Regions from separate parts of the Parabacteroides timonensis genome, predicted to be linked through region 2. Evidence: riboswitches for the same ligand, from Rfam matches in the RefSeq annotation. Region 2 holds a riboswitch; the other holds the start of a gene.
The links. Region 2 has a riboswitch for cobalamin ahead of BQ7394_RS01355 (hypothetical protein). Riboswitches for the same ligand answer to the same signal wherever they lie in the genome.

Region 1: another riboswitch for cobalamin. It lies ahead of BQ7394_RS24460 (TonB-dependent receptor plug domain-containing protein); the one in region 2 lies ahead of BQ7394_RS01355 (hypothetical protein).

Annotation. Positions count from the first base shown of each region.
Region 1 is NZ_LT669941.1:4,277,066-4,280,431, forward strand. Features, by position in the region: gene BQ7394_RS24460 (TonB-dependent receptor plug domain-containing protein) at 1-1,263, opposite strand, end outside; cobalamin riboswitch at 1,394-1,592, opposite strand; gene BQ7394_RS24465 (TonB-dependent receptor) at 1,665-3,366, opposite strand, start outside.
Region 2 is NZ_LT669940.1:131,233-134,598, forward strand. Features, by position in the region: gene BQ7394_RS01350 (acyl-CoA carboxylase subunit beta) at 1-1,365, shown strand, start outside; cobalamin riboswitch at 1,474-1,671, shown strand; gene BQ7394_RS01355 (hypothetical protein) at 1,732-1,944, shown strand; gene BQ7394_RS01360 (putative transporter) at 1,947-3,366, shown strand, end outside.

The DNA.
Region 1 (3,366 bases), on a different contig from region 2:
GGATACTTTGGGAGTCACTCTTGCTGCGAATTCTTTATGATATACACCGCGTAGTCCGGCAGTGACGATAAACCGGTCCGCCAGTGTCCATTCATCCTGTGCATAAGCCGATAAGGTGTAAACGGATGCTGAAGTACGATTGTCCATGTGATGAGGCGATTCGAGATTCTCCCACAAATACTCCAAACCAGTGTTAAGCGTATGTGAATCTCCGAAATAGAAAACGCCTTTAGCTTGTCCTGTCAGTTGTTTCTGTATCTTTTGTTTGAGACGTTGACCGGCAAAAAAGGTGACACGTTTATTATCTATAAAGTAATCGGTATAGGCATCATGGGTGTAATCGTAAAAATATCCGAACCTGCCATAATCGATATCGAAAGTAAGATAATTCCTGCCTTCTAGTTTCCACTTTGCGCCACCTGCCAATGTATAATTGCGATAATAGTAATTATACGGATAATACTTATAAGCTCCGAATGTACGATATAACCAACGTTCGTAATGCGAACCTTCGGCGGTCAGTTCCAGTTTATCATTTACTTTATAGGAGAGAAATTCGTTGATCGTATAATTGTCCGATCGGTTGATAGTTTTGCTGACAGAGCCGGGTTTCAACTGGTGCTGGTCCCATTCCATATCCGTGTTTCTCCAACCATCCGTATGTTTGTAATTGAAAGAAGTTGTAGAGTTCAGTTTTCCTATTTGAATGCCGACCGTGTTGCTTTGGCGTATATCACCATATTCTCCCACGCGGGTCGTATTAGTGACGTTGATTTTTTCCCTGTTCCTTTTGGTGATGATATTAATAACACCGGCGATAGCGTCGCTACCATATAAAGAAGAGGAGGCTCCTTTTACGATTTCGACTCTCTCGATATCGGCTATATTAATTCGGTTGAGATCGCTTTGTCCACCCACATCCCCGTTCATACGTTTGCCGTTTATTAGAATCAGGATATAGTCATTATCCAGGCCATTCATTTGCAGATGTCCGCCCATGTCGCCTTCATGAAAGGTTAATGAAGGGCAAAGTCCTCCCAAAAGGTCCTCCATGCTACGAGCCTGATATTGTTCCAGCGCTTTGCTGGTAATGACTTCTGTCTGTACGGGAGCGTCTTTCAGATAATGTTCGGTACCGGTTCCGGTTATTACTACTTCATCTAATTGTACCGTCAGTTCTTTCCCGTCTTTGCTCAGGATACTTTGCGCATAGGCATATTGCATGCTACATAGTAGAATGAAAGCCAATAGCAGATACTTCATATTCTGTTTTATTTAGTTTGATAAATAAAACATCAAGTTTCTCTTCTTAAAAGGAATGTCGCAAGGGCTTTTACGTAGGTAAACGTATAATCGAATGGACACAGACTTCTGAACCTGGAAGCTTGGTGTTTATTATAAAATAAATTTAGCAGGTATTCTGGCTTTCCTCTGGTTAGAAACCTTCCCATTTCGACTATTGAAACAGTGGCATTAGAACTTCTAACCAACATAATGAGGATTTACAGCTGCAGGTACAGCTCCGGATTTACACCGGATTCCCTTGAATCAGTCTGCGAAACAAACTGATTACTAAATCGTGGGTGCAAAGATACTACATTATTTTATTATATGATTCTTTTACTAAAAAAATGTAGTATCTATGTCTTTGATTTCTATCTGTTTTACTTTTTGAATTTCACAGCCAGACTAATGTAAACGGCCCGTCCGGGGTTTATCGTGGAGAAATTACTGTTCCAGGGGCGGTCGTCGCGGTTGTTAAATAAGTTTTCGATACCGATTCCCGGTTCCAGGATAAATGCGTCTAGGTTGAATGAGTGGCGGGTGTTCAAATCCCATTGCTGGTATTTCGGGGCGTAGCCGTATGTGCTGGAATAGCGTTCGCCCTGGATATGTCCGCTCAGGTTTACATTCAGGTGGTAGTTGTTCCAGTCATGATCCCAACGTGCATGTACATTGGCTGCATTCTTTACGCTCTTATCGACAGGAGTAATTACGACAATATCAGTTCCGGTTTTGCTGTCGTGTTCCAGTGTCTTAGCTTCGCTGTCTGTGTAGATGTAACCTCCGCCTACGGTGAATCCGGCTCCTGCATAAATATTTGCGTTTACACTGATCCCTTTGATTTTAGCCCGGTTCACATTGTCGCGCTGACGGATGGTAGAGAATTTCTCATGAAGCTCATCCAGTCCCATCTGGTGAATCTCTTCATCGCTTAATACGCGGTAATCGATCATGTCTTTAATATCGTTGTAGAATCCGGTGGCCGATATTGAAAAACGTGAGCATGTATATTCGCCGTTCAGTGAAAAGAAATTACTCTTTTCCGGTTTCAGGTCGGGGTTTCCAATCGTATAACGGCTTGAAGTTTTCGATTCGTCCGTTGCGTATAGTTGGGACAATGTGGGCGAACGGAAGCCTGTTGCGTACGATGCCCGGAAATTAAATCCTTTGAGTTTGTACATAAGGGCAACATTTGGAGTGGCATAGTTTTTAAAATTCTCATTGTAGAGATAGCGCACGCCTAATACGGCCTGTAGGTTTCTTAGTATCGTAATTTCATCCTGTGCAAAAAGTGCAATCGTATACATGCTCTTGAAGCTGATGTTATCCGATTGGCTTCTGAAGTTTTCATTGATATACTCGATACCTGTGGATACTTTATTCCACGTATTAGGTTTGAAAATACCTTTTACGGTTGCATCGTAATAAGTCGTTTCTTTACGGGTTTCTTTATCGCCGCGTTCGAAATCTCCGGTTTTGAGGAAATAGTCATATTTTGAGGTGTAATTGTCGGCAAAGAAGTCAGCATCGATGTAAGCGGATTTGTTGATCATATATTTGGCACCGGCACCATAGGTGTAGGTTTCATGCGCCATGTTATAGGTATAAGCCTGTGTCTCTTCATAGATCGGGTTGCCGTTTTCATCTTTCTTCTTTCCTTTCTTAAAGTAAGTGGCTGTTTCCGGTCGGCGGGTGTTATAGTCATAGTAATTACCACGTACGTAGAAAGATAAGCGGTCGGTTGCATTGTAAGCAAAACGTTGGCTGATATTGTCGGAGAGGAATCCGGTAGACATCGGGCGGCCTGTTTTATAGCCGTTTTCGTCGAGATCATTCACTTGCCAGTTATCCGCTTCCCTGCGCTGGTATGAAGTATAAGATGAAAATTTACCGGCATTTACGTCTGCATTTATATTTTCGCTGAACCGTCCTTTACTGGTATAATGGGTGTAGTTGGATACATTCACCGCATTCTTGGTATCATCTGTAATAATATTGATAACGCCGCCGATTGCATCGCTGCCGTAAAGGGCGGAAGCTGCCCCGCTCAGGATTTCGATACGCTTTATATTGGCGATATTG
Region 2 (3,366 bases):
GTTGTCCATCGCTGTACGAACTTCGGTATGGATAAGAATAAGATCCCGGGAGATGGTATCGTGTCCGGCTATGGAAAGATAGACGGGCGGCAGGTATTTGTCTATGCCTACGACTTTACGGCTTACGGAGGAACGTTGAGTGCCACGAATGCCGCTAAGATCGTAAAGGTTCAACAACTGGCTTTGAAAAGCGGAGCCCCGGTTATTGCCCTGAACGACTCGGGTGGTGCCCGTATCCAGGAAGGGGTAAGTAGCCTGGCGGGCTATGCTTCCATCTTTTACCAGAACACGATGGCTTCGGGTGTTGTTCCGCAGATATCGGCGATTCTGGGGCCTTGTGCGGGCGGTGCCTGCTATTCTCCTGCATTGACCGATTTTATCTTTATGGTGAAGGAGAAGAGCCATATGTTCATAACCGGTCCGGATGTGGTGAAAGCCGTTACACATGAAGAGGTCGGCAAGGAAGAACTGGGAGGTGCTTATACACATAGCAGCAAGAGTGGTGTGACTCATTTTATGTGCGACACGGAAGAAGAAACGTTGATGAGCATTCGTGAGTTGCTGAGTTTCCTGCCTTCAAATAATATGGAAGATGCGCCGGTGATCTCCTGTACGGATGATATTCGCCGTGAAGAAGAAGCTTTGCAGCAGGTTATTCCCGATGATCCGAATATACCTTATGATATCAAGGACATTATAGAACCGGTGGTCGATAATCATTATTTCTTTGAGGTAATGCCTCATTTTGCTAAAAATGTCGTAGTCGGTTTTGCCCGTTTGGGAGGACGTTCAGTCGGTATAGTAGCCAATCAACCAGCTTTTCTGGCAGGGGTACTGGATATCGACGCATCAGACAAGGCAGCACGTTTTATCCGTTTTTGTGATTGTTTCAATATACCGTTGATCACTTTTGAAGATGTACCCGGATTTTTACCCGGTTGCCAGCAGGAGCATGATGGTATTATCCGGCACGGAGCCAAGATCGTTTATGCTTATTCCGAAGCAACGGTGCCTAAAATCACGCTGATTACCCGTAAGGCTTATGGAGGAGCTTATATCGTGATGTCGAGCAAGCCGACCGGAGCCGATATAAATCTGGCTTATCCGATGGCTGAAATTGCCGTGATGGGAGCCGAAGGGGCTGTCAATATCCTGTACAGGAAAGCGACAGGAGAGGAAAAAGTGCAGGCAATGGCAGAATATGCAGAAAACTTTTCAAATCCGTACCGGGCAGCCGAGCAGGGCTTTATCGATGAGATCATTATGCCCCGGCAGACTCGTTACAAACTCATACAGGCATTGGAAATGGCTAAAAATAAAAGCCAGAGTAACCCGCCGAAAAAACATGGCAATATGCCGTTGTAAAAGAAATTGTTGTTAGAAGTATGAATAGCGAATCTCCTTTTGCCGTGAGGCAGAGGGGGATTTTTTTTGAAATAAAAATATATTGTGATAGTTATTTGTGTTTTATTTTGTAGTTTTGCAGCGAATTGGTTTCGCACTGCCTGTTCGGGTGTGCGAATTAAAAGGGAATCGGGTGTAAATCCCGGACAGTCCCGCTGCTGTGAAGCTCCGTTCAACATTCTGAAAACAACTTATGCCACTGACGATAGTCGGGAAGGCTTCAGGATGGGAGTCAGTCAGAAGACCTGCCGTTCATTAAAGACTTTTTTCCTCGTGGGTTAGGAAGATCGTTCGAAAAAGATATTAATTGTCTAAAATGTGAATTTTATGGAGAAGCTTTGTACGCGTTGTGGCGTGAAGTTTGCCAGCAGTAACGGCGTTTTGCCGGGTAATCAGCATGTATTTACCGGTTTGGACCAGTATCAACGGGTCTTTATCAGAGTTTATTACAAAGATTGCCTGTGTCCTTCCTGTACCTTGTATATAAAGGACAACTTTTATGCATTTGATATTTCTTCCGCTTATTTGAAAAACAAATAATTATGGAGTGGATAAGTGATTTGTTGTGGGGCGAAGGAATAGGGCATTCCATCCTCTTATTATCGCTGGTGATTGCTGTCGGTATCCAGTTGGGAAAGATCAAGGTATTTGGTATCTCTCTGGGAATAACGCTGGTTCTGTTTGTCGGTATTTTACTGGGGCATTTCGGATTTACCATCAATCCCTCTGTTATCCACTTCTTTAAGGAGTTCGGATTGATCCTGTTTGTCTATTCGGTAGGGATGCAGGTAGGACCGGGGTTCTTTTCTTCTTTTAAGAAAGGGGGGATGACCTTGAACGGATTGGCTTGCGGAATTGTCTTTCTCGGCGTTATAACAGCATTAGCTATTCATTTTATAACAGATATTCCTATACCGACGATGGTTGGTATTTTGTCGGGAGCTGTAACGAATACTCCCGGTTTGGGAGCTGCACAGCAGGCATTTACGGATATGACGGGTACATCGGATGAAACGATTGCGTTGGGATATGCCGTTGCTTATCCGTTGGGAGTCGTTGGTATCATCCTTTCCATGTTGTTTGTCCGGTATATTTTTCATATTAGTTTTGAAAAAGAGACAGAACAACTGGAAGCGGAAAATGATGTGCATAACAGTGAAGCTACTCCTATATCGCTCGTTGTGAAAAATCCGGCTCTTTTTGGCCGTAAAGTGATGGAACTTGGCGCCTTTCTTGAACACCGGCAATATGTTATATCCCGTATCTGGCGAAAGAAGAGTAGTAAGGTGGAGATAGTCACCGGCAATACCATTCTGGAAGAGGATGATAAGATATTTGTGATTACGACTGAACATGATGCGGAGACAATAAAAACATTTGTCGGCCAGGAAATAGAAATGGATCGTAAGCAGTGGATTCCTGCAGAAAGTGAATTTGTGAGCCGTCGTATCCTGGTTACCAAACCGGAACTGACAGGTTCCCGTCTGGGGGATTTACAGTTGCGGCGTTTGCACGGTATCAATGTGACGCGTGTGAATCGTGCCGGACTTGAACTGGTGGCTACCCAGGGATTGCAATTGCAGGTGGGTGACCGTGTAACGGTGGTTGGTAGTGAACTGGCCGTCGACAAGGTGAGTATGATATTGGGTAACTCGATGAAGCGCCTGAATGAGCCTAACCTGATCCCTATCTTTATAGGTATTGCTTTAGGTATTATTCTGGGTAGTATCCCATTCACTATTCCGGGTATTCCACAACCGATCAAACTCGGTCTGGCAGGTGGCCCGTTGGTTGTTTCTATCTTGCTGAGCCGGTTCGGATACCGTTATAAATTGGTTACTTATACCACTCAGAGTGCAAATCTGATGTTGAGGGAGATCGGTATAACCATGTTCCTTGCCTGTGTAGGTTTGAGTGCCGGGGATGGATTTGTGGATACGATCGTGAATAAAGGAGGTTTTG